2 linked regions of the Thiosocius teredinicola genome follow. The protein of the gene in region 1 binds, or shares a complex with, the protein of each later gene. Links are inferred from orthologs where the notes say so. Each region holds a gene or a part of one and is shown on either strand. Other genes may lie near its edges.

Evidence for each region.
Region 2: the proteins of metK (region 1) and groL are in contact, whole or in part, in a cryo-EM structure (PDB 8P4O), measured with the Escherichia coli proteins. The link is inferred for Thiosocius teredinicola from one-to-one orthologs.

The regions. Positions count from the first base shown.
Region 1 is NZ_CP019936.1:3,982,526-3,997,612, reverse strand. Bases 6,868-9,735 are described here. They hold metK (methionine adenosyltransferase), read right to left. Parts: upstream 8,954-9,735; coding sequence 7,781-8,953; downstream 6,868-7,780. Other genes in these bases: B1781_RS18885 (thioredoxin family protein), read left to right, coding at 9,100-9,654; B1781_RS18895 (DUF2189 domain-containing protein), read left to right, coding at 6,895-7,680. Also shown: B1781_RS18920 (hybrid sensor histidine kinase/response regulator), read left to right, coding at 1-2,877; B1781_RS18915 (chemotaxis protein CheW), read left to right, coding at 2,874-3,329; B1781_RS18910 (16S rRNA (uracil(1498)-N(3))-methyltransferase), read right to left, coding at 3,352-4,080; metF (methylenetetrahydrofolate reductase [NAD(P)H]), read right to left, coding at 4,123-4,986; ahcY (adenosylhomocysteinase), read right to left, coding at 5,068-6,474; tkt (transketolase), read left to right, coding at 9,955-11,943; gap (type I glyceraldehyde-3-phosphate dehydrogenase), read left to right, coding at 12,041-13,045; B1781_RS18865 (phosphoglycerate kinase), read left to right, coding at 13,203-14,384; pyk (pyruvate kinase), read left to right, coding at 14,428-15,087. UniProt on the Escherichia coli protein: Catalyzes the formation of S-adenosylmethionine (AdoMet) from methionine and ATP.
Region 2 is NZ_CP019936.1:391,057-406,181, reverse strand. The notes cover bases 4,951-7,856. They hold groL (chaperonin GroEL), read right to left. Parts: upstream 7,276-7,856; coding sequence 5,626-7,275; downstream 4,951-5,625. Other genes in these bases: B1781_RS01875 (co-chaperone GroES), read right to left, coding at 7,333-7,623; B1781_RS01885 (PP2C family protein-serine/threonine phosphatase), read left to right, coding at 4,951-5,530. Also shown: B1781_RS01900 (branched-chain amino acid transaminase), read right to left, coding at 1-545; glnE (bifunctional [glutamate--ammonia ligase]-adenylyl-L-tyrosine phosphorylase/[glutamate--ammonia-ligase] adenylyltransferase), read right to left, coding at 677-3,532; B1781_RS01890 (DUF302 domain-containing protein), read right to left, coding at 3,532-3,984; more of B1781_RS01885, read left to right, coding at 4,085-4,950; B1781_RS01870 (hypothetical protein), read left to right, coding at 7,872-8,387; B1781_RS01865 (FxsA family protein), read right to left, coding at 8,400-8,852; divalent-cation tolerance protein CutA, read left to right, coding at 9,056-9,376; protein-disulfide reductase DsbD, read left to right, coding at 9,361-11,745; B1781_RS01850 (TlpA family protein disulfide reductase), read left to right, coding at 11,742-12,299; aroQ (type II 3-dehydroquinate dehydratase), read left to right, coding at 12,451-12,885; accB (acetyl-CoA carboxylase biotin carboxyl carrier protein), read left to right, coding at 12,924-13,373; accC (acetyl-CoA carboxylase biotin carboxylase subunit), read left to right, coding at 13,378-14,718; prmA (50S ribosomal protein L11 methyltransferase), read left to right, coding at 14,793-15,125.

The sequences.
Region 1 (15,087 bases):
GTCAGTACCGTTCAGGATCCGAATACCGAAGTCCCTGGCTGGCAGTCGCTGCGCGACGAAATCAACGGCCTGATCACGGATATGTCTTCGCGCGCCGATAGCGATTCGAGCGCCCGTGACGACCTGTCGCTCGAAGACGCCATCATCGAACAGGAAACCCAGGAGACGGTGGAAATCACCGCTCCGCCGCTTGACGAAACGCCGGTCTTCGAAGAGCCGGTGGCCCACGAGCCAGCGATGCAGGAGCCGGAGCCTACGGTCGACGAGGATGCCGAGCCGCTCGATCCGGAACTGGTCGAGATCTTCCTCGAAGAGGCCAACGAACTGCTCGAAGCACTGGAAGCCGAACTGCACGAGTGGCAGGACGCAGCGCCGGGCAACATTGAGCCGGTGGCCAAGCTGCAACGCACCCTGCACACCATGAAAGGCGGTGCGCGCCTGGCCGGTGCCGCAGCGGTTGGCGATCTCAGCCACGCGATGGAGTCGGCTTTCGAGAGCATCACTGAACAGCGTATCAAGGGCGATGAGCGTTTGAAGGGCCTGGTGCGCTACGCGTCCGACCTGCTGGCGCAAGATGTCGAAACCCTGGTTCGCGGCATGGTGCCTGCGGCCCATCCCGAGGTTATCGAACGGCTGGAAGCGGCTGCGCATGGTCGCGAGTGGAGCGATCTGACGGCCGGCGAGCCGGCGGCGCCTGCACCGGCTGCACAGCCTGAGCAAGAGCCTACCGCTCAAGCGCCCGAGGCCGCAGATGCCGGCATGACGGTTGAGGAAGCGGAAAGCCTGGAGGCGCCTTCCGAGCTGCTACAGCCTGAGTCGCTGTTGCAGGAACAGGGCGCTGCGGATTCGCAATTGGTCACCGACTCGCAACTGCTGACCGACTCGGAATTGCTCGGCGACAGCAGCTTCCTGCAGACGCAGGAGGTTCCCGCCGCAGAAGCTGCGGTGGCGCGCTCTACCGTGGTTCAGTTCCCGTCCGGTAACCAGCTGGCGGAAGGCGAAGGTTTCGTACCGCGTCGGCCGTTCCCCGAGGAAGAAAAGAAGGAGGCGACCGGCAGCAGCGGTGAACGCGTTCGTGTCGCATCCGAGACGCTCGACCAGATGGTTAACAACGCCGGTGAGGTCAGCATCTACCGTGCGCGTCTCGAACAGCAGAACAGCACGTTCGGATTCAACCTGAACGAATTGCAGGCCACCATCGACCGTCTGCGCGGTCAGCTGCGTGACCTGGAGATCGAGACCGAGGCACAGGTGTTGTCGCGCCACGAGCGCGAGGTCGAAACCGATATCGACTTCGACCCGCTGGAGATGGACCGTTATTCGACCATCCAGCAGCTCTCGCGTGCTTTGTCCGAGACCGTGGAAGATTTGTCGAACCTCGGTCAGTCGCTGACCGACCTGAGTCGCGACACCGATACCCTGCTGCTGCAGCAGTCGCGTGTTACCACCGACCTGCAGGATGCCTTGCTGCGCACCCGGATGGTCAAGTTTGCCAGCCGTGTGCCGCGCCTCGAACGTGTCGTGCGCCAGACCGGCCACACGGTCGGTAAAGAGGCCAGACTCGATGTCGTTGGCGGCGCTGAGGACATGGACCGCGCCATTCTCGAGCGCATGATGGGGCCGCTGGAGCACCTGATGCGCAACTCGGTGTCGCACGGTATCGAGGATGCGAACGCCCGCCTTGCCAATAGCAAGCCGCGCGAAGGCGTCATCACGCTGTCGTTGAGCCGCGAGGGTACCGACGTCGTATTGACCCTGTCGGACGACGGCGCAGGTCTCGATCGTGCGCGTATCCGCTCCAAGGCCGTCGAACGCGGTCTGATCGATGCGGACGCCGTGGTCGAAGACGACGATCTGTTCCAGTTGATCCTGCAACCGGGTTTCTCGACGGCGCAGGAGCTGTCGCAGGTTTCCGGTCGTGGCGTGGGTATGGACGTGGTGCTGACCGAGGTGAAGCAACTCGGCGGCACGCTCGATATCGAGTCGCAGCCCGGTGCCGGCACCAGCTTCACGATTCGCCTGCCGTTTACCCTGGCCATTACCGATGCGCTGCTGGTGACACTGGGCGACGACATGTATGCCGTGCCGCACAGCAGCATGGACGGTGTCGTGCGCATCGGCGTCGATGAGCTGCGTGCCATCTACGCCGGTGAGAAAGACGTGTTTACCTACGACAACCGGGATTACACGGTGCGCTACCTGGGCTCGATGCTGGGTACCCAGGCACCGCACATCCCAGAAGGTCTGCGTTGGTTGCCGCTGTTGCTGGTGCGTTCCGGTGAACACCGTGTCGCGATCCACGTCGACAGCCTGATGGGTAACCGTCAGATCGTGGTGAAGTCGATCGGTGCGCAGTTGAGCACGGTGCGCTGGTATACCGGCGGCACCATCCTGGCAGACGGTCAGATTGCGCTGATCCTCGATGTGAACGCCCTGGTGCGTATGGATAGCGCGCAGCATCCGTCGACCGAGGTCGTCGAGACGGCCGAGCCGGAGAGCAAGGGCATCACCGTTATGGTGGTCGATGACTCGATCACGGTACGTAAGGTCACCAGCCGTCTGTTGGAGCGCCACAACATGCATGTGGTAACCGCCAAAGACGGTGTCGACGCGGTCACCGTGCTGCAGGACCATCGTCCGGACATCATGCTGCTGGATATCGAGATGCCGCGGATGGACGGCTACGAGCTGGCGCGCCACATGCGTAGTACGCCGGAACTGGCCGATATCCCGATCATCATGATCACGTCGCGTACCGGTGACAAACACCGCAATCGCGCGATGGAGTTGGGCGTCAAGCGCTACCTCGGTAAGCCTTACCAGGAAGCCGAGTTGCTTGAGAACATTTACACACTGCTTGCGGATACAACGTTGTGAGTCAGCAAGTCTCAGAGATTCGATGCCTGGTAATTCCGTTGCGTGAAGGCAGCCTGTTGCTGCCGAACACGACGGTTGCAGAGATCATCGGTTACCGCGAGCCGGATCCGATCGATAACGATGCGCCATGGCTCCAGGGGATGGTGAACTGGCACCAGCGTGAGATCCTGGTCGTCGACTTCGAGCGCATGCTCGGTCGCACTCGGGGTAGCGACAGTATTCGTCAGCGTATCGCCGTGTGCTATGCGCTCAAACCCGAAGGTGACTGGCCGTTGGTTGGCCTGGTGGCGCAGGGTATTCCGCGCCTGCTGCGTCTCAATCACGATGCGATCGATCAGGCGACCACCAGCCTGCACGGTGATTCACCGGTACGCATGACGGTCACGGTCGACGGCGATCAGTTGATGGTGCCCGACCTCGACTACCTGCAGGCACAGTTGCCGGCAGCGTAATCCGACGTCCGCGACCGATCGGTCAGCGGAAGTCCCCCCACAACAGTTGCATCGCGGCCAGAGCGGCCAGCGGTGCCGTTTCGGTGCGCAACACGCGCGGCCCCATGCGCACGCTGGTGTACCCCTGCCTTTCGGCGAGACTACGTTCGGCTTCGCTGAGCCCCCCTTCGGGACCGATCAGCAGGCGCACCTGCGGATCGGCGGGGGGTGACACGTCGGCAAACGAGCGCGGCGCCTCATGATGCAGCAGGAAACCGCCGGGATGATCTTCTAGCCAGGCAGGCAGTGGGGCAGGGGCATGCAAGCTCGGCAGCCGGCTGCGCCCGCATTGTTCGCAGGCGCTGATGATCACGCCCTGCCAATGCTGCATCTTTTTGGTGGTGCGTTCGTCGTCGAGCCGCACCACGCTGCGTTCGGTCGCCAGCGGGGTGACGGCGCCTACCCCCAGCTCAGCCGCTTTCTGCAACGCGAGATCCATGCGCTCGCCGCGCGAGATACCGATCGCCAGATGGACCGTCAGTGGTGATTCGTTGTCGACCGTACGTGAGTCACCGACCTCGGCAATACACGCCTTGCGATCGCAACGCGTCAGGCGGGCATCGAAGTCTTGCCCGCTACCGTCGAACAGAATGAGGTCATCGCCCGCACGTAGGCGCAACACCTGTTGCGCATAGCGTGCAGCGCGCTCGTCCAATTCGATGGTGTGGCCGCTGGCCAGCGAGGGTTCAACGAAGATCCGGGAGATACGCATCAGCGTATCCTACACCGCGGATCGCGATCGCACGGAACGTGCTTAGCCGATGTCGCTGAGGCCGAGTGCGTCCCAGATAGCGAGCGTGGGTTCGGTCTGGTTCATCGTATAGAAATGCAGACCGGGCGCGCCGATCGCCAACAGCCGTTCGCACAGCTTGGTGACCACGTCCCGGCCGAGCGCACGGATGCTATCGATGTTATCGCCGTAGGCTTCCATGCGTTTACGTAGCCAGCGCGGGATCTCCGCACCGCACGCATCGGAAAAACGCACCAGGTTGCTGTAGTTGGTGATCGGCATGATGCCCGGCACGATCGGGATAGTGATGTCGCGTCGGCTGCAGGCCTCGAGGAAACGTTCGTAGGCATCCGGGTTGTAGAAATACTGCGTGATCGCCGAGTCGGCGCCGGCATCTACCTTGCGTTTGAAGTTTTCCAGGTCTTTGTCGAAGTTCGCAGCCTGTGGATGCATCTCCGGGTAGGCGGCGACCTCGACATGGAAGCGTGCATCGAAGCGTTCGCGGATCAGGGCGACCAGTTCGTTGGCGTAATTCAGGTCGCCCATCGAGCCGGCACCGGCGCCCGAGGGCAGGTCGCCGCGCAACGCCACGATGCGGTCGATGCCCTGGTCGGCGTAGCGCTGCAGGATCTCGGTGATCTCATCGCGCGTGCTGCCGATACACGACAGGTGCGGTGCGGCGGCGATGCCTTGTTCGCGAATCCAGTCGACGGTGGCGAAGGTGTTGGTCTGGGTCGAACCGCCGGCACCATAGGTGACGGAGAAGAACGCCGGACTGCGTTCGTTCAGGCGGGTCACGGTATCGCGCAGCTTCTCGATACCTTTGTCGGTCTTTGGCGGGAACAGTTCGAAACTGAAGCCGGTCGCTTGTGATCGTGATGCGGTCATCTGCGGTCAATCCAGTCTTGCGAATAGGGGTGTGGTGCAACCACGGACGGGTTGCACCACACGACGCGTTACGTCAATGAATCAGTAACGATAGTGCTCGGGCTTGTACGGGCCCTCGACCGGTACGCCGATATAGTCGGCCTGCTCCTGCGACAGCACGGTCAGGTGGGCGCCGATCTTCTCGAGGTGCAGTCGCGCGACCTCTTCATCGAGCTTTTTCGGCAGGATGTATACGCCGATCGGGTATTCTTCGCGCTTGGTGTAGAGCTCGATCTGCGCCAGTACCTGGTTGGTGAACGAGTTCGACATCACGAAGCTCGGGTGGCCGGTGGCGCAGCCGAGGTTAACCAAACGGCCTTCGGCCAGCATGATGATGCGCTTGCCGTCGGGGAAAATGATGTGGTCGACCTGCGGTTTGATGTTTTCCCACTCGTACTTGTTGAGGCCGGCGATATCGATCTCGTTGTCGAAGTGACCGATGTTGCAGACGATCGCCTGATCCTTCATCGCGGCCATGTGGTCGTGACGAATGATGTCCTTGTTGCCGGTGGTGGTGACAAAGATATCCGCGATCGGTGCGGCCTCTTCCATCGTGACCACGCGAAAACCTTCCATCGCCGCCTGCAGTGCACAGATCGGGTCGATCTCGGTGATCCACACAGTTGCGCCCAGGCCGCGCAGCGACTGGGCCGAGCCCTTGCCGACATCGCCGTAACCGCAGACGACCGCAATCTTGCCGGCGATCATCACGTCGGTCGCGCGCTTGATGCCGTCTACCAGTGATTCGCGGCAGCCATACAGGTTGTCGAATTTCGACTTGGTGACCGAGTCGTTGACGTTCATCGCCGGGAACAGCAGCTTGCCCTGCTTGAGCATCTCGTAGAGACGGTGCACGCCCGTGGTGGTCTCTTCGGTCACGCCGCGGATCGATTCGGCCATCTTGTGATAGCGCTTGGGGTCTTCTTCGAGGCTGCGCTTGAGCACGCCGAGGATCACCTTCCACTCTTCGGCGTCGTCGGCCTTCGGCTCGGGTACGGCGCCGGCGTCCGCATACTCGACACCTTTATGGACGAGCAGGGTCGCGTCGCCGCCGTCGTCGAGGATCATGTTGGCTTGCTCGCCGTTCGGCCAGTTCAACACCTGTTCGGTGCACCACCAGTATTCTTCCAGTGTCTCGCCTTTCCATGCGTAGACCGGAATGCCGGCGGCAGCGATCGCGGCTGCGGCGTGGTCCTGAGTCGAGAAGATGTTGCACGAACACCAGCGCACCTGGGCACCGAGCTCGACGAGGGTCTCGATCAGCACGGCAGTCTGGATCGTCATGTGCAACGAGCCGGTGATGCGGGCGCCTTTGAGGGGTTTTTCCTTGCCGTACTTCTCGCGCAGCGCCATCAGGCCCGGCATCTCGGTTTCGGCAATGCGCATTTCTTTGCGGCCCCAATCGGCCAAAGACATGTCGGCGACTTTGTAGTCGGTGAACTCACTCATGGTTGTTGACTCCAGTTCAAAAAACGTGAGTGAGCGCCGTTCGACAAAACACCGTATTCACGTCCGAGCCTGGCCCGATCAGCGGGTTGCAGCGCCCCTCGGCGTGAAATTGTGATGAACCCGGTATCGTGATCCGGCTCAAAAACTTGAGCCCAGACGCCAGGATCGGCCGGTATTTTACACAGTTGGTGACTGCAATTCCTGGTTTGGCCGGCGGAAATGACCTGGCTTTCGGGGCGGCCGAAGATGATGCCTAACTCAATCACAGGCGCGTCATGTGCGGTGCAGCAAAAAAGCGAATTCGCGGCAAACGCCGATTTTTGCGCTATGTTCAACAACAGCGGCCTTCAAGGCCGTGGAAAAACAGATCCCGCAAACGGGACATTTGACGCACGATCGTCGTTATTCAGGAGGAGTGTGATGGCAGAACCAGGCGTGGTCCGGCACGATCCGCCGGACTCGGATATCGAGCCGCTTTTTTACCCGTCCAACAAACTTGGCTTCGACGCACCGCTGCGTTGGCTGAAGCTGGGCTGGCACGACATGAGCCGGGCCTACAAACAGAGTCTCGCCTATGGGATCGGGTTGGTCTTTTTCGGTTACCTGATCACCGGCTTGGCATGGGACGACGGCCATACCGTGGCATTGTTCACCTTGACGGTGGCGTTCATCCTCGGCGGCCCGGTGCTCGCCTTCGGACTGTATTCGATCAGTCGCCAGCTCGAGCAGGGGCGGCCACCTCAATTGGGTGTCTGCTGGCGCGAGAGCCGCAACCATTTGCGCAATGAGTTGTTGTATGCGCTGGTGATGCTGGTTGTGTTGCTGATCTGGGCGCGCGCGGCGTCGATGGTGCACGTGTTCTTCCCGATCGGCGAAGAAATGGGGTGGCTTGGCTGGCTGCAATTCCTGGCGGTCGGCAGCGCGGTTGGATCGATCTTCGCGATCATCGTGTTTTCGGCCAGCGTGGTATCGCTGCCGATGATGCTCGATCGCGGCACCGATGCGGTGACCAGTGCGCTGACCAGCGTCAACGCGGTGATCAACAATAAGGCGGTCATGGCAATGTGGGGTGCGATGATTGTCGCGCTGGTCCTGCTCGGCGTCGCGACGGCGTTCATTGGGCTGGCGTTGATCTTGCCGCTGATCGGGCACGCGTCGTGGCACGCCTATCGCGAAACGGTGGTGGACGATCAGCCCAAGGATTGAGGTTTTGAACAACGCCGCCTAGAAAAGCGGCGTGGATTGCCTGGCTTGACGGGAGGCGACGCGGTCGCCTCCCGAAATCATCAGATCGAATACCGACAGATCAGATGCCGGCGGCGCTGCGCAGCTCGTCGGCTTTGTCGGTCAGCTCCCAGGTGAAGTTCTCGTTTTCGCGACCGAAATGGCCGTAGGCCGCGGTCTTGCGGTACTTGATCTTCTCGGCGTTGAGCAGGTCGAGCATGCGCAGGATGCCGTACGGACGCAGGTCGAAGTGCTCGCGCACCAGCTCGGTAATGCGTTCGTCGGTGATGTTGCCGGTGCCGAAGGTGTCGACCATGATCGAGGTCGGCTCGGCCACGCCGATCGCATACGACACCTGGATCTCACACTTGTCGGCAAGCCCCGCCGCGACGATGTTCTTCGCCACGTAGCGTCCCGCGTAGGCGGCCGAGCGGTCGACCTTCGACGGATCCTTACCGGAGAAGGCGCCGCCACCGTGGCGTGCTGCGCCGCCGTAGGTATCGACGATGATCTTACGGCCGGTCAGGCCGGCATCGCCCATCGGCCCGCCGATCACGAAACTGCCGGTCGGGTTGATGTGGAACTTGGTGTCTTTGGTCAGCAGGCCGGTCGGGTCGAGGATCGGTTTGATGATCTCGTCCATGACCGCCTCGCGCAGCGTGTCGCCGGCGAATTCCTCGGCGTGCTGACTCGACAGTACGACCGCGTCGATCGATACCGGTTTGCCGTCCGAGTAGTGCAGGCTGACCTGTGACTTGGCGTCCGGGCGCAGCAGCGGCAGGATGCCTTTCTTGCGCACTTCTGCCTGGCGTTCGACCAGACGGTGGGCGAACTGGATCGGTGCCGGCATCAGCACCTCGGTCTCATTGGTCGCGTAACCGAACATCAGGCCCTGGTCGCCGGCGCCCTGGTCTTCCGGCTTGGCACGGTCAACGCCCTGGTTGATGTCCGGCGATTGCACGCCGATTGCGGTCATCACGGCACAGGTCACAGCGTCAAAACCCATCTCCGAGCTGGTGTAGCCGATGTCTTTGATGGTATCGCGGATGACGTGCTCGTAATCCGGCTTGGCGGTAGTCGTGATTTCACCGGCGATCATAGCCAGGCCGGTCTTGAAAACCGTCTCGCAGGCGACGCGTGCATGCGGGTCTTCGGCCAGGATGGCGTCCAAAATGGCGTCCGATACCTGGTCGGCCATTTTGTCGGGATGCCCCTCGGACACCGATTCCGAAGTGAAGATGAAGTCACGAGCCATCGGCTACTCCTTTGATAGAAAGACGTTTGCAGGAATATAGGAGAGGTTAGGTTAGCGGCGGAAATTTAACACGGTTGAGCATATCGGCGCATTCTGAAAGAATGTCGCGCCCGCAGAAGTTAAATAATTTGCACGAGGGAAACCCAATGGTTTCGTTGCAGACACCGGTTTGTGATTTTGGCGCAGCTGCTCCGGATTTCGATCTACCCGGTGTCGACGGTCGCAACTGGAGTCGAGACCAGTGCATGGGCGAGAAAGGCCTGCTCGTCATGTTCATCTGCAACCATTGCCCCTATGTAAAGGCGGTGCTCGACCGGATCGTGCGCGATGCGAATGAGCTGATCCCCCTCGGCATCGGAGTTGTGGCGATCATGTCCAACGATCCGACCGACTACCCGGAAGACTCGTTCGACAATATGCGCGCGGTCGCACAGGCCAATGGTTTTCCGTTTCCTTACCTGCTCGATGAAACCCAGCAGGTTGCCAAGGCCTACGGCGCGGTGTGTACGCCGGACTTTTTCGGCTACAACGGCGCGGGCGAGCTGCAGTATCGCGGGCGCCTGGACGAGAGCCGCAAAGAAGCGGCACCGGTTGATGTCCGGCGCGATCTTTTCGAGGCGATGCGCCAGGTTGCCGAGTCGGGGCAGGGTCCGCAAGAGCAGGTCCCGAGCATGGGCTGTTCGATCAAGTGGATCGAGTGAATTTGAAAAAAGTTTTAATAATCAGATAGTAAGCTGGATCTTGAGTGCCGATTTCCTGCGCTTATAGGTGTATTTGAATATTCGGGGAATCCCTCCTTGCCCGATTTCGACCGGGTAGGGGAGAATAGCCGACCTTTTCACAACCACAGGGCTGAGATTCGCCGGAGGCAGAACGGCGCTCTCATACAAGTGCAAAGCACCGTTCCGCTGGCCGGAGCGAGCCCGCAAAAAGCGAATCATTTCATCCGGAGAGCATTCTCCGGTGCTGAAGAATTCTTGTAGTCTTTGAAGGAGGGACTTATGTCCTCACGCAGAGAGCTTGCCAACGCCATTCGTGCGTTGAGTATGGATGCCGTTCAGAAAGCCAACTCGGGTCACCCGGGGGCGCCGATGGGTATGGCGGACATCGCCGAGGTGCTGTGGAACGACCACATGAAGCACAACCCGGGCAACCCCAACTGGGCCGACCGCGACCGTTTCGTGCTGTCTAACGGCCACGGGTCGATGTTGATCTACTCCCTCCTGCACCTGACCGGGTACGATCTGTCGATCGACGACCTGAAAAACTTCCGTCAGCTGCATTCCAAAACCCCGGGCCACCCCGAATACGGTTACGCACCCGGCGTCGAGACCACCACCGGTCCGCTGGGTCAGGGCATCACCAACGCGGTCGGCATGGCGATCGCCGAGCGCGCCCTCGCTGCCGAATTCAACAAAGACGGCCACGATATCGTCGATCACAACACCTACGTGTTCCTCGGTGACGGTTGCCTGATGGAAGGCATCTCGCACGAGGCCTGCTCGCTGGCCGGCACGCTCGGCCTGGGCAAGCTGATCGCGTTCTGGGACGACAACGGCATCTCGATCGACGGCCATGTCGAAGGCTGGTTCTCGGACGACACGCCGAAGCGCTTCGAGGCCTACGGCTGGCACGTTATCCCCGATGTTGACGGCCACGATCCGGCAGCGATTGCGAAGGCACTGGAATTCGCCAAGGCGATGACCGACAAGCCGACCATGATCTGCTGCAAGACGACGATCGGTTTCGGCTCGCCGAACAAGGCCGGCAGCCACGCCTGCCACGGCGCCCCGCTGGGCCAGGAAGAGATCAATCTGACCAAGGCCGCACTGGGCTGGGATCACGGTGCCTTCGAAGTGCCGAACTCGGTCTACCAGGGCTGGGACGCGAAAGAGAAGGGTGCCGCTGCTGAAAAGGCGTGGGACGAGAAGTTTGCTGCCTATGCCTCGGCCCACCCGGAACTGGCTGCCGAGTTCAAGCGCCGCGTCGCCGGTGAACTGCCGTCGGATTGGTCGTCCAAGGTCGATTCGTTCGTCGGCCAGTGCAACGAAGAAGCCAAGTCGCCGGCAACCCGCCAGGCCTCGCTGGCTTCGATCGAAGCCTACGCCGCTGCGCTGCCGGAACTGTTCGGTGGTTCGGCCGACCTGGGTTGCTCTAACCTGACGGAGTGGTCGGGCTACAAGCCGATGCGTGGTGACATGCCGGCGGCCAACTATGTGAACTACGGCGTGCGCGAATTCGGCATGTCGGCCATCATGAACGGCATCGCCCTGCACGGTGGCTTCATTCCGTTCGGCGCGACCTTCCTGATGTTCTCGGAATATGCACGTAACGCCATCCGCATGGCGGCACTGATGAAGATCCGCTCGATCTTCGTATTCACCCACGACTCGATCGGTCTGGGCGAAGACGGTCCGACCCACCAGGCGGTCGAGCAGATCCCGACGCTGCGCATGATCCCGCGTATGGATGTCTGGCGCCCCTGCGACACGGTCGAAACGGCCGTTGCCTGGAGCAAGGCGGTCGAGAAACAGGAAGGCCCGACCTGCCTGATCTTCTCGCGCCAGGGTCTGCCGTTCCAGAACCGCAGCAACGATCAGATCGCCGCGATCTCGCGCGGTGGTTACGTGCTGCGCGACTGCGACGGTACGCCGGACGTGATCGTGATCGCGACTGGTTCGGAAGTCGGCATCGCGGTTGAAGCCGCCGAGGCCAGCAGCAAGAAGGTGCGTGTCGTCTCGATGCCATGCACCAGCGTCTTCGACGCACAGGATGCTGCGTATAAGGAATCGGTATTGCCTGCTGCGGTCACCGCACGTGTCGCCGTCGAAGCCGCCTGCACCGGCGGCTGGTGGAAGTACGTCGGCAGCAACGGCAAGGTCATCGGTATCGATACCTTTGGGGAGTCGGCGCCGGCCGGCGAACTGTTCAAACTGTTCGGATTCACGGCGGAAAACGTCGGCAAGGCTATCGACGAAGTCGCGGCTTGATCGAATCCCGCGGCGGACCGGCTATTGCAAATGCATGGCCGGTCCCGCCGTACCTACATTTAGAAAGCATCGCTAACGCTCTGAGGAGAATTCAACTATGGCAATCAAAGTAGGCATCAACGGCTTTGGTCGTATCGGTCGTATGGCCTTCCGCGCAATCGCCAAGGACTTCGCCAACGATTTCGAAGTCGTTGCAATCAACGACCTGCTCGACGCCGACTACCTGGCATACATGCTCAAGTACGACTCGGTACACGGTAACTTCCCTGGCGATGTCAGCGGTGAAGGCAACACCATGACCGTCAACGGCAAGAATATCCGCCTGACCGCCGAAACCGATCCGGCCAAGCTGGCTTGGGGCGACGTCGGTGTCGATCTGGTCCTCGAGTGCACCGGTTTCTTCCTGACCGCAGAAGGCTGCCAAAAACACATCGACGCTGGCGCACCGAAGGTCGTCATGTCGGCTCCGTCAAAAGACGGCACCCCGATGTTCGTTTACGGCGTCAACCACGAAACCTATGCCGGTCAGAACATCGTTTCGGCTGCATCGTGCACCACCAACTGCCTGGCGCCGGTTGCCAAGGTTCTGAACGACAACTGGGGTATCAAGCGCGGCTTGATGACCACCGTGCACGCTGCCACCGCTACCCAGAAGACCGTTGACGGCCCGTCGAAGAAAGACTGGCGCGGCGGCCGCGGCATCCTTGAAAACATCATCCCGTCGTCGACCGGTGCAGCCAAGGCCGTCGGCGTCGTGCTGCCGGAACTCAACGGCAAGCTGACCGGTATGGCTTTCCGTGTGCCTACCTCCGACGTGTCGGTCGTCGACCTGACGGTTGAGCTGGAGAAAGCAGCCAAGTACGAAGACATCTGTGCTGCGATGAAGAAGGCATCCCAGCAGCCGGGTATCGGTGAGACGCTGGCCTACACCGATGAGAAGGTCGTTGCGACCGACTTCCGCGGTAACAGCAACTCGTCGATCTTCGATGCCGAAGCCGGTATCGCACTGGACGGCACCTTCGTGAAGGTCGTCTCGTGGTACGACAACGAATACGGTTATACCTGCAACATGATGCGCTTTGCCAAGCATGTAGCCGGCTAAAACCGCTCAGCGATTGCTCGGGCATGCGTCGCATGGCGCATGCCCGACAGCGCTGCCTCGCGATGGACACCGCAACTGTTCACGCTGTGGCGAGAGCGTTCAGGCAAGGCCAGCTTTGGCTGAACGTTTTTGCATCAATTCCAGTTAGGAGACCCTCATGGCTTTCATCAAGCTGACGGATCTTGATCTTTCCGGTAAGCGCGTACTGATTCGCGCCGACCTCAACGTGCCGGTCAAAGACGGCAAAGTGACTTCCGACGCGCGCATCACCGCCTCAATGCCAACCGTAGAGCACTGCGTCAAAGCGGGTGCCAAAGTGATGGTCATGTCGCACCGTGGCCGTCCCGAAGAAGGCACGGTCGACGAAGAAAACTCGATGCAGCCGATTGCCGAAGACATGTCGGCCAAGCTGGGCAAGAACGTACGCCTGATCAAGAACTACCTCGATGGCGGCTTCGAGGTCGCTGAAGGTGAAGTCGTACTGCTCGAAAACGTGCGCTTCAACAGCGGCGAGAAGAAGGACAACGAAGACCTGGCCAAGAAATACGCCGCGCTGTGCGATGTATTCGTCATGGATGCCTTCGGTACGGCGCACCGTGCCCAGGCGTCGACCCACGGCGTTGGCAAGTTCGCTCCCGTCGCCTGCGCCGGTCTGCTGCTGGCCGAAGAACTCGACGCGCTGGGCAAGGCTTTGGCCAATCCGGCACGCCCGATGGTCGCGATCGTCGGCGGTTCCAAGGTGTCGACCAAGCTGACCGTGCTCGAAGCACTGTCTGAGAAGGTCGATCAACTGGTTGTCGGCGGCGGCATCGCCAACACCTTCCTCAAAGCTGCTGGCCACAATGTCGGCAAATCGCTGTGTGAGGATGATCTGGTACCCACCGCGCAGGCGCTGATGAAAAAGATGCAGGAGCGAGGCGCGAATATCCCGATCGCAACCGATGTCGTTGTCGGCAAGAACTTCGCTGAAGACGAGCCGGCGGTACTGAAAAGCGCCGACGAGGTCGCGGACGACGAGATGATCTTTGACATCGGTCCGAAATCGGCTGGCGAGTTGGCAGAAATCATTGGCAGAGCCGGTACGATCGTGTGGAACGGCCCGGTCGGCGTGTTCGAATTCGACCAGTTCGGCGAGGGCACCAAGACCGTATCGATGGCCATCGCCGGCGCCCCGGGTTTCAGCCTTGCTGGTGGCGGGGACACTATCGCTGCAATTCAGAAGTACGATATCTACGACAAAGTGTCGTATATCTCGACCGCGGGCGGTGCCTTCCTCGAGTACCTCGAGGGCAAGACGCTGCCGGCGGTGGCGATGCTCGAAGAAGCGGCAAGCAAGTAATTACAACAGCGGGAAGGCGTAGGCTATCCCGCGAGAAGGGCAGATGCTTAGACGCACGAAAATCGTAGCGACGCTAGGTCCGGCCACCGATGATCCGAAGGTGTTGGACGAGGTAATCGCCGCCGGCGTGGATGTCGTGCGGCTGAATATGTCGCATGGCACCCACGAGGATCACGAGCGCCGCGCCGATTGGGTGCGCAATCGCGCCCGTGCCTGTGGTCGCCAGGTCGGCGTGCTGATCGACCTGCAGGGACCGAAGATTCGCTGCGGCAAGTTCACCGACGGCAAGATCGAACTCGCACCCGACGACCGGTTCGTGCTCGATACGGCTTGGGATGTCGACAAGGGTAACCAGGAGCGTGTCGGCGTCACTTACCCGACGCTGCATGAAGAGGTCTCGCGCGGCGACACCTTGTTGCTCAACGATGGCCTGATCGTGTTGTGGGTCGACGAAGTGCAGGGCACCGAGGTGCGTTGCAAAGTGGTCGTCGGCGGAACCTTGTCCAACAACAAGGGTATCAACAAGCTCGGCGGCGGCCTGTCGGCGCCGGCACTGACCGACAAAGACAAGGCGGACATCAAGTTCGCCGCACGCATCGAGGCCGACTATGTCGCGGTGTCGTTCGTGCGCTCGGCCGAAGATGTTCACATCGCGCGCCAGTTGCTGCAGGAAGCCGGCGGCGACGGCGGCATCGTGTCCAAG
Region 2 (15,125 bases), 3.6 Mb from region 1 along the record:
TCGTAGCCCGTTTCGAGTGCCTCTTTCAATGCCAGCATCGAGTTCATGTAGTTGCCGTTGGCCTTGGCCCGACACATGGTGATGTTGACGTGATGACGGGTGAACGACGACACGCGGATGCGAATCCCGCGGGTCATGCCCTCTTCACCGAGATAGGCACCCCAGGCCCAGGCGGCGACCATGCAGTGCACCTGGAGGTTGTCGGCACGCAGCCCCATACCCTCCGAGCCATAGAAGCACATCGGACGAATGTAGGCGGAATCGAGCTTGTTCTCGCTGACGGCACGGCGCTGCGCCTCGTTCATCTCCTCACGGCTGACCGGCATCGGCATGCCGAGGATGTGAGCCGAGCGGAACAGCCGGTCGGTATGCTCGTTGAGGCGGAAGATCGCAGTGCCTTGTTCGGCGTGATAGGCGCGGACCCCTTCGAACACCCCCATGCCGTAGTGCAGTGTGTGCGTCAGCACATGGGTCTTGGCATCGCGCCAGGGAACCATCTCGCCATCCAGCCAGATCAGGCCGTCGCGATCCGCCATGGTTTGCATCGTCGTGAACTCCAAAATAACCGAGGTACCGCAGCCGGTTTCGAGCTGAACCGGGCCGCGTTGCGTAGCCGGTTATTGAACCATAAAGCGCCATTTCCCGATAGCCGGCGCGCGCGAACGCCGCATCCGCTTTAGGCTGGTTCCGGCCCGATCACACGGTTCCAGATATCGGTCACCATGGCCCGTTCCTCGACCAACGGTTCCGCCGGAACCGAAGAACCCTCTTCCTGCAACGCCCGCCGATGCACGATGCCGCGATACACCTGGTAGGCATTCCACAGCTGGTCGGCCATCCCCTGCGGCAACAGGCTGTGCTTGGAAAGGCGTTCGAGCAGGCGCGCATTGTCGGTCCACTCGGTCAGATCCGGATACTGATGCGCCCAGCGCAGCACCGCGTATTGCACGATGAACTCAATATCCACCAGCCCGCCGACGCCCTGCTTGATGTGAAAATCGTCGGCGTTGCTGCGGTCGAGACTGGCGCGCATCTTCTGCCGCATCGTGCGCACATCGGCCAACAGCTTGTCGTGGTCGCGCTCCAGGCACAGTATCTGGTGCCGGATCGCGCCGAAACGCGCGATCACGGCCGGATCGCCCGCCACCGGCCGCGCCCGCACCAGGGCTTGGTGCTCCCAGGTCCAGGCGTCGTTGCGCTGATACCGCTCGAACGCCCCCAAAGAGACCACCAGCTGCCCGGCGTTGCCGTTCGGCCGCAGGCGCATATCGGCCTCATACAGCAGACCGGAAGGCATGCGGGTGGTCAGCATATGCACCACGCGCTGCCCCATGCGCACGTAAAACACGTCATTCGCCACGCTGCGTTTGCCGTCGGTCATTGCATTGAGCTGGTCACTGCCGTGCAGAAACACCAGATCGAGATCCGAGGCATATCCCAGTTCGATGCCGCCGAGCTTGCCGTAGCCGATCACGGCAAAACCGCTATCCATCTCCTTCAGCTCGCCCGGTCGCCCATGCTTGCGCGACAGGTCGCGCCAGGCGCTCTTCTGCACCTGCTGCAAAGTCACCTCGGCAATCTCAGTCAGGTAATCGCTGACCACCATCAGCGGGATCGCGCCGACGATGTCGGCGGCGGCGACGCGCAGGCGGTTGCCCTGGGCAAACTGGCGCAGGCGTTCCATTTCCTGTTCGAGGTCATCGTCGGCCACCGAGTCCAGCAAGGTGCGCAGCTCGCCCTTGAGGTCTTCGCGACGCAACGGCGAATACAGGCGGCGCGGGTCGAGCAGTTCATCGAGCAGCAGCGGCTGCCGAATCAACTGCGACACTACCCAACTGCTTTCGCTGACCAGCCGCACGAGCTGTGACAAGGCCAGCGGATTCTCGACCAGCAGATCCATGTAGGCCGTGCGACGCATGATGGCAGCGATCAGGTCGAGCAGACGCTGCAGCGTGACCGATGGCTGCGGGTGCTGCGCCGCCGCCTCGATCAGTGACGGCATCAGCTGGTCGAGTTTGGCGCGGCCGCGGGTCGGCAGCGCCTTGGCAGACGACGAATCATGAAATGTCTTGACCCTGTTCAATGTACTTTCCGGGTCTTCGAAGCCGGCGTCGGTCAGCGCCACGATGCACAAATCCGCTTTGGGATTCGGCCCCCAGACGGCCGCCAACGGCGACTCCTTCTCCGGGCGCTCCGCCTGCGGTGCCGCGAACACGCTGCCGAACTGTTCGTGCACATGGCGGCGGTGGCGATCGAGCACACGTTCGAATTGCGGCCAGTCATCGAACCCCATGCTGGTCGCCAGGCGTTGCCGGCCGATTGCGCTGTCTGGAATCCGGTGGGTCTGCTCGTCCTTCCACGCCTGCAGCCGGTTCTCGGTCATGCGTAGAAAACGGTAGCCGTCGAGCAGCTCGCGCACGGCGAAGCTCGGCAGGATCTCGCGCTCACCCAGCAAGCGAAGCACCTCCTGGATCGGGCGGATCTGCAGATCTTTTTCCCTCCCGCCACGCACCAGCTGGAACGCCTGACCGATAAATTCGATCTCGCGGATGCCGCCCTGGCCGAGCTTGATGTTGGCGTCCATGCCCTTCTTGTGCAGCTCGCGCTCGATCATCCGCTTCATGTCGCGGATCGATTCGATCACACCGAAATCGATGTAACGCCGATAGACGAAGCCACGCAGCATCTGCATCAGCGTATCGATGTCTTCGGCTTCGCCGGTGATCGCACGCGCCTTGACCATCGCGTAGCGCTCCCAGTCGCGCGCCTGCGAGTGATAGTAATGCTCCATGGCCCCATAGGTGACGACCAACGGCCCGGAATCGCCGAAGGGTCGCAGGCGCATGTCGACGCGAAACACGAAGCCCTCGGCCGTCTGCTTGCTGAGCACATTGACGAGTTGGCGTCCGAGGCGGGTAAAGAACTGCTCGTTCTCGATCGGCCGCGCACCATCGGTGCGGCCGTGCTCGGGGAAACAGAAAATCAGATCGATATCGGACGACAGGTTGAGCTCGCGCGCCCCGAGCTTGCCCATGCCGAGTACGATCAGACGTTGCGCCTGGCCGTCGGCGTCACGTGGCACGCCCGATTTCTCGACCGCCCAGGCGTACAGCTTGTCGACCGACTGACGGATGCAGATGTCGGCGAGCTCGGAAAGATCCTCGAGTGTCTCATCGAGAGAGGCCCGCCCGCCGATATCACGCCACACGATGCGCAGCATCTGCAGTTGGCGAAACCGCCGTAGCGCCAGCTCCAGCGCCGCTTCATCGCCGACGCCGTCCAATCTTTCGGCCAGCAGCGCCGACATCTCACCGCTGTCGAGCGCGTGATCGAGCAAACCGGAGCGATGCAGTTCCAGCAGCATGTCGGGATGGCGAAGGCATGTCTTGGCGGCAAAATCGCTAGCCGACCAGATACGTTCGAGGTGTTCAACAGCGGGGAAAGACGCATCCCCGAGGTCGGCAGCGCCCAGCGCGTCGCGCCAGGCGCTGCGATAGTGATCAAGCCGCTGCGCGGCCGGTTCTTCGTGCATCAGGGTTTGGCAGCCTCTGCGGCAAATTTTTGCAGCGCACCATTGATCTTCTGGATAACCGGATGCTGAGGATCAATGCCATGGCGTTCTGCCATCCACTGCGGATCGTTCCAGCCGATCATGACCTTGCCGTCGGCCTCCCACACCAGGTACTTGAGGGGCAAATCGATCCCCACAGTGGTTTGCTGCTGCATCAGCACTGTACCACCCTTGGGGTTACCGAAAATCAACAACTCGGTCGGAGCCAGTTGCATGTCGACGGTTTTCGCACCGGCCGCGTGATCCACTCTGGCGAACACCTTGAAGCCCGCCGCAGTGACCGCTTTCTCAAGACGATCCATCGTGGCGGTTGCGGGGTTCTCACTGACGATACTCTTGAGCCCGTCCGCGGCCAGCACTGGAAGTGAAAAAAATAACAAGAACAAACAAATAGCGACAATTCTTTTGACCATCAGGTCCTCCTCTGATTACGCTTTCTTGAGTGTCGTCAAGGACCGCTTTGCAACGGTCCACCAGATTAAAGACCCATTCGGCCATGCCGCTATTTCGACCATGCCAAAAATTCGCGCCTTCGATCCGGTAAAGCGAGAATTACTAGTACAGCTGTTTACCCAGGCGCAAACGGCTTCGATTGCGGCTGCCATTGGGGTGGTCGTCTGCACGTTGGTCTTCTTCGTCGCACAGCCGGGATTCGCCCCGCTCGCCTGGGGTGGCATTGCTGCGCTCGCAACCTTACAACGCATTGTGTTGTTTCGGCAGTTCTTCGCCAGCGAGATTGCGCAGTTCACGCACGAATACTGGATCAAGCGACACTCAGTCAGTGTCCTGCTGGTCGGTGTCGCCTGGGGCGGTGTGGCCCTCCTTCCGCTCGATGGAGCACCGGCGTACGCGCGCTACGTACAAACGCTGATTCCACCGTTCATCCTGATGGCTGCGATTACCTCGTACGGCGTGTGTATCTCGCAGTACCTCGTCCTGTGGGGCAGCGCGACGCTGACCGTTGTCATATCGCGCCTGTTTGTCTCCGGTGCCGATGCCATCGCCGAGGTCACCCTGTTCGTGTTCTTCTCGCCGCTGCTCGCCGTGACTGCGAAACGCTACAACGAGTCGATTACAGAAAGCATCAAAGCCCGCTTCCGGTCCGATGAGTTGGTCGAAAAACTCACCGAGGTCAACAAGGATCTGCAGGATCGCAACACGATCCTCGGCCGGCAACAGGATGTCATCGAACAGGAAGAGGCGCTGGCGAAGCACGTTTTCAAACAGCTCGTGGTCGGTGGCGACCGCAAGCTGCCGGGCATCCATACCTGGAACCAGTCGATGGGCACCTTGTCGGGCGACCTGACGCAGACCGTTCGCGGTCCTGCCGGTCAGTCCTACATCTTCCTCGGCGATTTCACCGGTCACGGCCTGCCGGCGGCGCTCGGCGCCCTGCCGGCTTCGTCGGTGTTCCTCGCGATGGCCTCGAAAGGTCTGCCCCTGGATGCCATCGCCACCGAATTGAATGCCAAGCTGCACCAACTGCTGCCGGTCGGCTACTTCTGCTGCGGGGTATTGCTCGAACTGACCGCCGACCATCGCACCTTGCATGTGTGGAACGGTGGCCTGCCCGATGTGCTGATCCGCCGCGGCAACAAAGACGGCTACGAACGTATCGCCTCACACGGTCTGCCGCTGGGCGTGTCCGGCGCCGACCAATTCGATGCCTCGACAGTGACCATCCATTTGCAGGCGGGCGACCTCGTCTACGCCTACACCGACGGTCTGACCGAGGCGGTCGACAAGAACGGGGAAATGTGGGGTGGCCAGCGGCTCGAGGAGTTCCTTGCGCAACCCGACCTCGAGGCACCGAAGCTGCCCGCGCTGATCGATGCGGTGCTACAGCACGTCGACCTGGCTCCGCCCACCGACGACATTTCGGTGGTCGAAATCGAGGCCCCCGCGCGGCTTGGCATACGCAGCGGCAGCGCCACCGTAGGCGAAGTCGCCGCTCGCTAATACCGCACCGCCCCCTGCGCACCGAAACGAAAAAGCCCCACCCGGGTTACCCAGGTGGGGCTTTTGAGCTACAGCACAGGTGCCGTGCGGCGTGATTACATCATGCCGCCCATACCACCCATACCGCCCATTCCGCCCATATCGCCGCCAGGCATTGCTGCCTCTTCCTTCGGCTCTTCAGCGACCATGCACTCGGTGGTGATCATCAGACCGGCAACCGAAGCCGCGTTCTGCAGCGCAGAGCGGGTGACCTTGGTCGGGTCGAGAATACCCATTTCGACCATGTCGCCGTACTCACCGTTGCCGGCGTTGTAGCCGAAGTTGCCTTCGCCTTCGACGACCTTGTTCAGCACCACCGACGGCTCGGCACCGGCGTTGGCAACGATCTGACGCAGCGGCTCTTCCATCGCGCGACGGGCGATCGCCACACCGATATCCTGGTCGTGGTTTTCACCTTTGAGCTCGCCCATCGTGGCCTGGGCACGCACCAGCGCAACACCGCCACCGGGGACGATGCCTTCTTCAACGGCGGCACGGGTAGCGTGCAGCGCGTCTTCAACGCGGGCCTTCTTCTCTTTCATCTCGACTTCGGTCGCAGCGCCAACCTTGATGACCGCAACACCGCCGGCCAGCTTGGCCAGACGTTCCTGCAGCTTCTCACGGTCGTAGTCCGACGTGGTGTCTTCCATCTGCGCACGGATCTGCTCGCAGCGTGCCTTGATGTCTTGCTCGGTGCCGGCGCCGTCGATCACGGTGGTCTCTTCTTTCGAGATCACGATGCGCTTGGCGGTGCCCAGCTCGTTCAGGGTGGCCTTTTCCAGGCTCAAACCGACTTCTTCGGAGATCACGGTCGCACCGGTCAGGATCGCGATGTCCTGCAGCATGGCCTTACGACGATCGCCGAAGCCCGGCGCCTTCACGGCGCAGACCTTGACGATACCGCGGATGGTGTTGACCACCAGCGTCGCCAGCGCTTCGCCTTCAACGTCTTCAGCGATGATCAGCAGCGGACGACCGGCCTTGGCGACCGACTCGAGCGCCGGCAACAGGTCGCGGATGTTGGATATCTTCTTGTCGTGCAGCAGTACGTAGGGCTCTTCGAGCTCGGCGGTCATGTTCTGCTGGTTGTTGACGAAGTACGGCGACAGGTAGCCGCGATCGAACTGCATGCCTTCGACGACGTCCAGTTCGTTTTCGAAGCCCGAACCTTCTTCAACGGTGATAACGCCTTCTTTACCGACTTTCTCCATCGCCTCGGCGATGATGTCGCCGATGTTGGTGTCAGAGTTGGCCGAGATGGTGCCGACCTGCGAGATCGCCTTGGTGTCGGCGCACGGCTTCGACATACCGGCGAGGTAATCGACCGCAGCGATGACCGCCTTGTCCATGCCGCGCTTCAGATCCATTGGGTTCATGCCGGCAGCAACGGCCTTCAGGCCTTCGCGCACCATGGCCTGGGCCAGCACGGTTGCGGTGGTGGTACCGTCGCCGGCGACGTCAGAGGTCTGCGACGAAACTTCTTTGACCATCTGTGCGCCCATGTTCTCGAACTTGTCCGACAGTTCGATCTCTTTGGCAACCGAGACACCGTCTTTGGTGATGGTCGGGGCGCCGAACGACTTCTCGAGCACCACGTTGCGGCCTTTCGGACCGAGGGTGACTTTTACGGCGTTGGCGAGGGTGTTGACACCCTTGAGCATGCGCTGACGGGCGTCGTCGGAAAACTTGACTTCTTTTGCACTCATTTCTCTATACCTGAAATCTGTCTGTTATTCGTAATCGTTGGCAACGCGGGGCTGGGATCAACCCTCGATGACACCCATGATGTCTTCTTCGCGCATGACCAGGACTTCTTCGCCGTTCACCTTGACCTCGGTACCCGAGTACTTGCCGAACAGCACGGTGTCGCCGACCTTGACGTCGAGCGGGCGCACCTGACCGCTTTCGAGGATCTTGCCGTTGCCGGCAGCAATGACTTCACCCTGAACCGGCTTCTCGGTTGCTGAACCGGGCAGCACGATGCCCCCAGGGCTGGTGGTTTCTTCTTCCTTGCGACGGACGACCACACGGTCATGCAGGGGACGAATGTTCATGTCTCGAAATCTCCTTAGCGATTAGAGAAGCAGTTGATATGTAAAGGAATTTCGCGCGGTACTTATTAGCACTCGCTGTCGATGAGTGCCAATAATAGGGGCGAACTTTGCTAAGTCAAGGGCGGGCCGAAAGATTTTTCGGCGTCGCGATTTTTGGCACTCGCACTCGCAAAGTGCTGATAACTAAACATTTTCCGAAAAATGCCGTAGAAATATGCATCAGGTTGTTTTGTCGGAGCGGAAGAATCATGTCCGAACACGATGACGGCCGTGTGATTCAAACGGCACACTTGAGCGAGTATTTTCACCACGCCGTGCAATCGGCAGCCGGGCGGCGCCACCTCAATGCCGATTCGGCGACACTGCACTACCTGGCCTCCCTGCTATGTCAGTACGCACGCAGCGAACAGGTGTTCGATTACGACGACCAGCGCACCCAGCTACGCCCCCTGGCACTGCTGTACGGTGAGGCCCTGGAGGCACCGAGCAATGGCGCGCGCCGCCTGTGGCTGCAACGCCTGGGCGATCTTGCCCTGTTCGTCGGCGGCATGTTCGCAGGGCAACTCAGCCGCCGCTTTCGGGACCTCGACTATTGCGTGGCCATGGGCGGCAACGCCTACAGCTACCTGGAGCAAACCGCCACCCGTCCCGGCGAACAAGCCCAAGCCATCGTGTTCGGCGAATTGGCGGATCAGTTCGGCCGCTTCGTCGATGTCGTCGCCATCGTCACCGGCCGGCCGCCATCAGCACACCTCGACGCCTGACCCGTTACAGGCTCATTCGTCGCGCCGGTACTCGCCCTCGATGATCCGATCGGCCTGGGTCTCGGGCGTGGTCCGTGCGCCGGGTTGTGCCGCGGGGCGCAGCGTGCCGCGCGACTTCAGCCAATGCACGATCAACCAGCGCCGCAGCGGGGTGATCAGCAATAGGAAACCGATCGCATCGGTGACGAAGCCGGGCAGCAGCAACGCCAGGCCGGTGAGCAGCAACAGTACGCCTTCGAGCAACTCGATCGCCGGCACTTCCTTGTTCGCCATCTGTGACTGCGCGCGGAACAGCACCGAGAAACCCTGCATGCGCACCAGCCATCCGCCGAGGGCGGCGGTGAAGATCGACAGCAGAATGGTCGGCAGGGCGCCGATCACACTGCCTACCTCGATCAGCAGGTACAGCTCAACGAGCGGCGCGCCGACGAAGATCAATAAAAAAACGACTGCTGGATTAATCATTTAGCTGGCCTGATCGGTTGCTGCAGTGGACCCGCCCGCCGACGCTTGTCGACTCAACCAGCCCAGAATCTGTATGTGAATTTCAATCCAAAGGATTTGCGATTGTGCCGCCAATCCGGCATAAAGTTGCGCCCGTTGAGACATGGGGGCCGTTTGGCCGGTCTTCAAGGTTGGTCGGTCATCGAATCCGCACCGAGGACAGCATGACAGAACTGCAACTGGTCATCACAACGATGCCGGATCAGGCCTCAGCCGAATCGCTGGCCGAGGTACTGGTCGGGCAGCAAATCGCCGCCTGCGTGAATATCAGCGCGCCGCTTACGTCTATCTATAGATGGGCAGGAAAAATCGAACGCGGCAGTGAGGTCATGCTGACGATCAAATCGAGCAAGGATCGTTACACGGCGCTGGAGCGGGCGATCGCCGACAACCACCCCTATGAACTTCCGGAGATCATCGCAGTCCCCATCACCGGAGGTCTCCCTGATTATCTGGCTTGGATCGAAACATGTACAAAAAACTAATTGCCTGGGTCTTGGCGATCGTCGCGACACTGCCGGTCGCGCACGCCGAGGACGAATTCCTCAAGCCCGACCAGGCGTTCGTGATCTCGGCCGAGGCGACCGACAACATGACGGTCCGCGTCAACTGGCAGATCGCAGAGGGCTATTACCTCTATCAGAGCAAGTTTCGCTTCCTCACCGAGAATGCCGATATCGAATTCGGTGATCCCAAGCTGCCGCCGGCAAAACCGAAGAACGATCCGGTCTTCGGCGAGGTGCAGATCTATCGCAACGATGTGACCATCGAGGTGCCGCTCGGCGCCATTCCGCCGAACACCGAGATGCTGACGCTCAAGGCTCGCTCACAGGGTTGCGCCGATGCCGGCATCTGTTATCCGCCGCACACACAGACGGTGCTCGTCGCACTCGACCAGGGCGTCGATGGCCCGCCGCCGGTCGACCCTGGCGCTGTCGACAACTTCGAACCGGCCGGCAGCGTCCCGCCCGAGATGCAGGAGACGGCCGTACCGGCGATTGCCGAAGCCGATCCGCTGCAAGAACTCGAGGCGCTAGGCGACGACCTCGGGCTGGGTGCGAACGAAGACGACATCCTGCCCGCCGAGAAGGCGTTCCGCGCCGATGCAAGCAGCACCGACGGCAGTCGACTTCGGGTGCAATGGGCAATCGCTGACGGCACCTACCTCTACCAGGACAAGGTCAAGGTGGTTCTGGAGGGCGACGGCGTCGCCCTGGGCGAGTTCGCCCTGCCGACACCCGATATCAAGAAAGACTCGATCAAACCGGACGGCACGATTGGCGATGTCGCCGTCTACCACAACCAGATCGACCTCGACATTCCGCTGGTGCGCACCAACACCGATGCCACCAGCATCAAAGTCACCGCCAGCTACCAGGGCTGTGCCGACCGCGGCATCTGCTACCCGCCGCAGAAGCAGGTCTTCGAGTTCGACCTACCGGCCGGCGAAGGCGCGACGACGGTCGCGGCCGCCGCGCCCGGCGATGCAGGCACGGACCAAACCGGCGAGAGTCAGCCGGCACCGCAGATCCAATCCGAACAGGACCAGATCGCCAGTCTGCTGGAAGGCGGCGACTTCCTGGTGATCGTCGCGACCTTCTTCGGCATCGGCGTGCTGTTGTCGCTGACGCCGTGCGTGTTCCCGATGATCCCGATCCTGTCCGGCATCATCGCCGGTCACGGCAAGAACATAACGACCCGCAAGGCGTTCACCCTGTCGCTGATCTACGTGCTGGCGATGGCGGTGACCTATACCATCGCCGGCATCCTGGTCGGCGTTTTCAGCGTCAATCTGTCGACCACGCTGCAGCAGCCTGCCTGGCTGATTGCATTCGCCCTGATCTTCGTCGCCCTCGCGCTGTCGATGTTCGGCTTCTACGAACTGCAGTTGCCGTCGAGTATCCAGAGCCGACTCACCGAGATCAGTAACCGCCAGAAAGGCGGCAGTTATACCGGCGTCGCGGTCATGGGCCTGTTGTCGGCGCTGATCGTCGGCCCGTGCCTCGCCCCGCCGTTGGCCGGTGCACTGATCTTCATCAGCCAGACCGGCGACGGCGTACTCGGCGGCACGGCCTTGTTCGCCATGGGTATCGGCATGGGCATACCGCTGCTGCTGATCGGCGCCTCGGCCGGCAAGCTGCTGCCACGCGCCGGCGCCTGGATGGATGCGGTCAAGGCGGTGTTCGGCGTGCTGATGCTGGGCGTCGCGCTGACGATGCTCGAACGCCTCGCGCCGACCTATATCTCAGAGATGATCATCCTCTTGGCCTGGGGCCTGCTGCTGATCGGCTCGGGCATCTACATGGGCGCGATCGAGCCGCTGCATGCCGAGGCTGGTGGTTGGCGCAAACTATGGAAAGGTGTGGGCCTGGCCGCGGTAATCTATGGCGCAACCTTCCTGATCGGCGCCGCACTGGGCAGCAAGGACACCGTGCAACCGCTGCGCGGCGTGTTCGCCGGCGGCGCGATAGCCGGTCAGGCCGAGCATGCCACCTTCAAACAGATCAAGAGCAACGCTGATCTCGACCGTGAACTGGCCGCGGCCAAGGCACAAGGCAAACCGGTCATGCTCGATTTCTACGCCGACTGGTGCACCTACTGCAAACAGATGGAACGCGAGACCTTCCCCGACGCGAAGGTACAGCAAGGCATGTCGCAGATGGTGTTGCTGCAGGCCGACGTGACTCGTCAGGATGACGCCGACAAGGCACTACAGGAACGCATCGGCATTCCTGCACCGCCGGCAATGATATTCTGGGGACCCGATGGCAATGAGCGTAGGCACTTGCGTCTGCTCGGATTCAAAGGCCCGCAGGGATTTGCCGAGCACGTGGCACAAGCGATATCACCGTGAAAATCAACAAGCTGTTCGTCCTCACTGTCGTCTGTACGCTGATCGGCGCCGGGGTCGGATTCGCCTGGCGAAGCTACGAGCAACAGAAGACGGCAGACGCCGCAAAACTGATCGAGAAAGAGGTGGTGGTCGTCGACTCGCTGCCCGATGCCAGCTACCCGGACCTGCACAACAGCAAACGCAGCCTGTCCGACTATGCCGGCAAACTCGTCGTCGTGAACTTCTGGGCGACCTGGTGCCTGCCGTGTCGCGAAGAGACGCCACTGTTCGTCGAGTTGCAGCAAGAGTTCGGCGAACAGGTGCAGTTCATCGGCATCGCGATCGACGAGGTCGAACCCACGCGCGAGTTCGCCAACGAATTCGGCGTCAACTACCCGATCCTGATCGGCGGCATCGAGGCCACCGTCCTGTCGCGCAGGCTCGGCAACCGCTCCGGCGGCCTGCCGTTCACCGTGGTCGCCGCGCCCGACGGCACGATTGTGATGCGTCACACCGGCGGCCTGAAGCGCGAAAACCTCGAACCCGTGCTGCTGCAACACCGCGGCCGCGGCTGATCGCGGATAAAGGGCGCACAAAGGAAGCCCAGCCCTAGACAAAACCCTCAACTTGGTCGACAATTGCGGGCAAATTACAGCCTTTTCGGCACAAATCCCTGCAAGAGCAACGCTTTGGTCACACAAACGCGCTTGAGGAATCGACGTTAACATGGCGCACATTCTTGTCCTGAACGGGCCAAACCTGAACCTGCTGGGTTCGCGCGAGCCTGCGGTTTATGGACAAGACACCCTCGCCGACATCGAAGCACGCCTCGTCGAGCTGGCGACTGGCCATCAGCTCAGCTTCTTTCAGAGCAACGCCGAATACGCAATTATCGACAGAATCCACGCTGCGGGCACCGAAGGGGTGAACTTCATCCTGATCAACCCCGCCGCCCTGACCCACACCAGCATCGCCCTGCGCGATGCCCTGCTGGGGGTCGCCATCCCGTTCATCGAAGTGCACCTGTCAAACGTATTCGCCCGCGAATCGTTTCGCCACCAGTCCTATCTGTCCGACGTCGCCGTCGGCGTGATCAGCGGACTGGGCGCACAGGGTTACGAACTTGCACTCGCCGCCGCCCTGAGCCGGCTGGCCGATTGAACGGTTCGAGAAACTCCGCGAATTGAGAAAACATCCTGATGGATATCCGTAAAGTCAAAAAACTGATCGAATTGCTCGAAGAGTCCGACGTCGCCGAAATCGAGATACACGAAGGCGAAGAGTCGGTACGCATCAGCCGCGCCAGCACCATCGCCCCGGCGATGATGGCGGCCACGCCCCAGGTTATGGCGGCAGCACCAGTAGCGGCAGAATCGGCAGCCGCCGCCAAGCCGGAGGCACCGGCCGAGCCACAGGGCCACGTGATCCGTTCGCCGATGGTCGGCACCTTCTACCGCGCACCCTCGCCAGGCGCCAAACCCTTCGTGACCGAAGGCCAGTCGGTCGCGCCGGGCGAAACGCTGTGCATCATCGAAGCGATGAAGATCCTGAATCAGATCGAATCGGACAAGGCCGGCAAAGTCATCGAGGTGCTCGTCGAAAACGGCCAGCCGGTGGAGTACAACGAACCACTCTTCGTGATTGGTTGATCGCATGTTTGAAAAAATCGTTATCGCCAACCGCGGCGAGATCGCGCTGCGCATTCTGCGCGCGTGTCGGGAACTGGGCGTGCGCACCGTCGCCGTTCACTCTGAAGCCGACCGAGATCTGAAACACGTACGCCTCGCCGACGAATCGGTGTGCATCGGTCCGGCCGCATCTGCAGCCAGCTACCTCAACGTGCCGGCCCTGATCAGCGCCGCCGAGGTGTGCGATGCCCAGGCCATTCACCCAGGCTATGGCTTCCTGTCGGAGAACGCCGATTTCGCTGAGCGGGTCGAGCAATCCGGCTTCGTGTTCATCGGCCCCAAACCCGAAACGATCCGCCTGATGGGTGACAAGATCACCGCGATCGAGGCCATGAAGGAAGCCGGCGTACCCACGGTACCCGGATCGGACGGGCCGCTCGACGACAACGACGAACGCACCCTGCACCTGGCGCGCGACATCGGCTATCCGGTGATCGTCAAAGCCGCCGGTGGCGGCGGCGGGCGCGGCATGCGGGTGGTGCATTCAGAGGCCTCGCTGCTCAGCGCGATCTCGCTGACCAAGGCCGAGGCGGGCGCTGCGTTCGGCAACGAAACGGTCTATATGGAGAAGTATCTGGAGAACCCGCGCCACGTGGAATTCCAGGTGTTGGCCGACATGCACGGCAACGCCATTCACCTGGGCGAGCGCGATTGTTCGATGCAGCGCCGTCACCAGAAGGTGGTCGAGGAGGCCCCGGGGCCGGGCATCAGCGATGAGCTGCGCCAGCGCATGGGCGGGCGTTGCGCCGAAGCCTGCCGCCAGATCGGTTACCGCGGCGCGGGCACCTTCGAGTTTCTGTATGAGAACGGTGAGTTCTACTTCATCGAAATGAACACCCGCGTGCAGGTCGAGCACCCGGTCACCGAGATGATCACCGGCGTCGACATCGTCAAGGAACAACTGCTGATCGCCAGCGGCGAGCCGCTGAGCTACACACAGGACGACATCAAGTTCCGCGGTCACGCCGTGGAATGCCGCATCAACGCGGAAGACCCGAAGAACTTCATGCCGAGCCCGGGCGACATCACCCAACTGCATATCCCCGGTGGACCCGGCGTGCGCGTCGACACGCACATCTACAACGGTTATCGCGTGCCGCCCTACTACGACTCGATGATCGGCAAGCTGATCACGCACGGCGAGACGCGCGATGTCGCCATCGCCCGGATGCGTACCGCTCTGTCTGAAATGGTTATCGACGGCATCAAGACGAACATCCCGTTGCAGGCTGAGATCATGGTCGACGAGAACTTCGCCGCGGGCGGCATGAACATCCACTACCTGGAAAAGAAGCTCGGCTTGTAAGGCAGGCGAGCGGTGCGGCGGGCGAACCGGGCGCGACGCACCACCCGGCCTGACTTTCCACGTAGAATGCCGCCATGACCTGGCTGCAAGCTCATCTGACTGTCGACAAATCACGCGCCCCCCTCATCGAACTGTTGTTCGAAAACCTAGGCGCCGTGGCCGTCACCCTGGGAGATGCCGGTGACGAACCCATGCTCGAACCCGCGCCGGGAGCAACGCCGCTGTGGCAGGCGACCCGGGTGACCGGGCTGTTCGAACACGACACCGATGCCGACAGCTTGCGCAGTGCGATCAACCAGGCATTGTCGGCAGACGTCAGCCGCCACCTCACGCTCGAACGTATCGACGACCGGGACTGGGAACGCGCCTGGCTCGACTTGTTCAAACCCATGCAATTCGGCGAACGC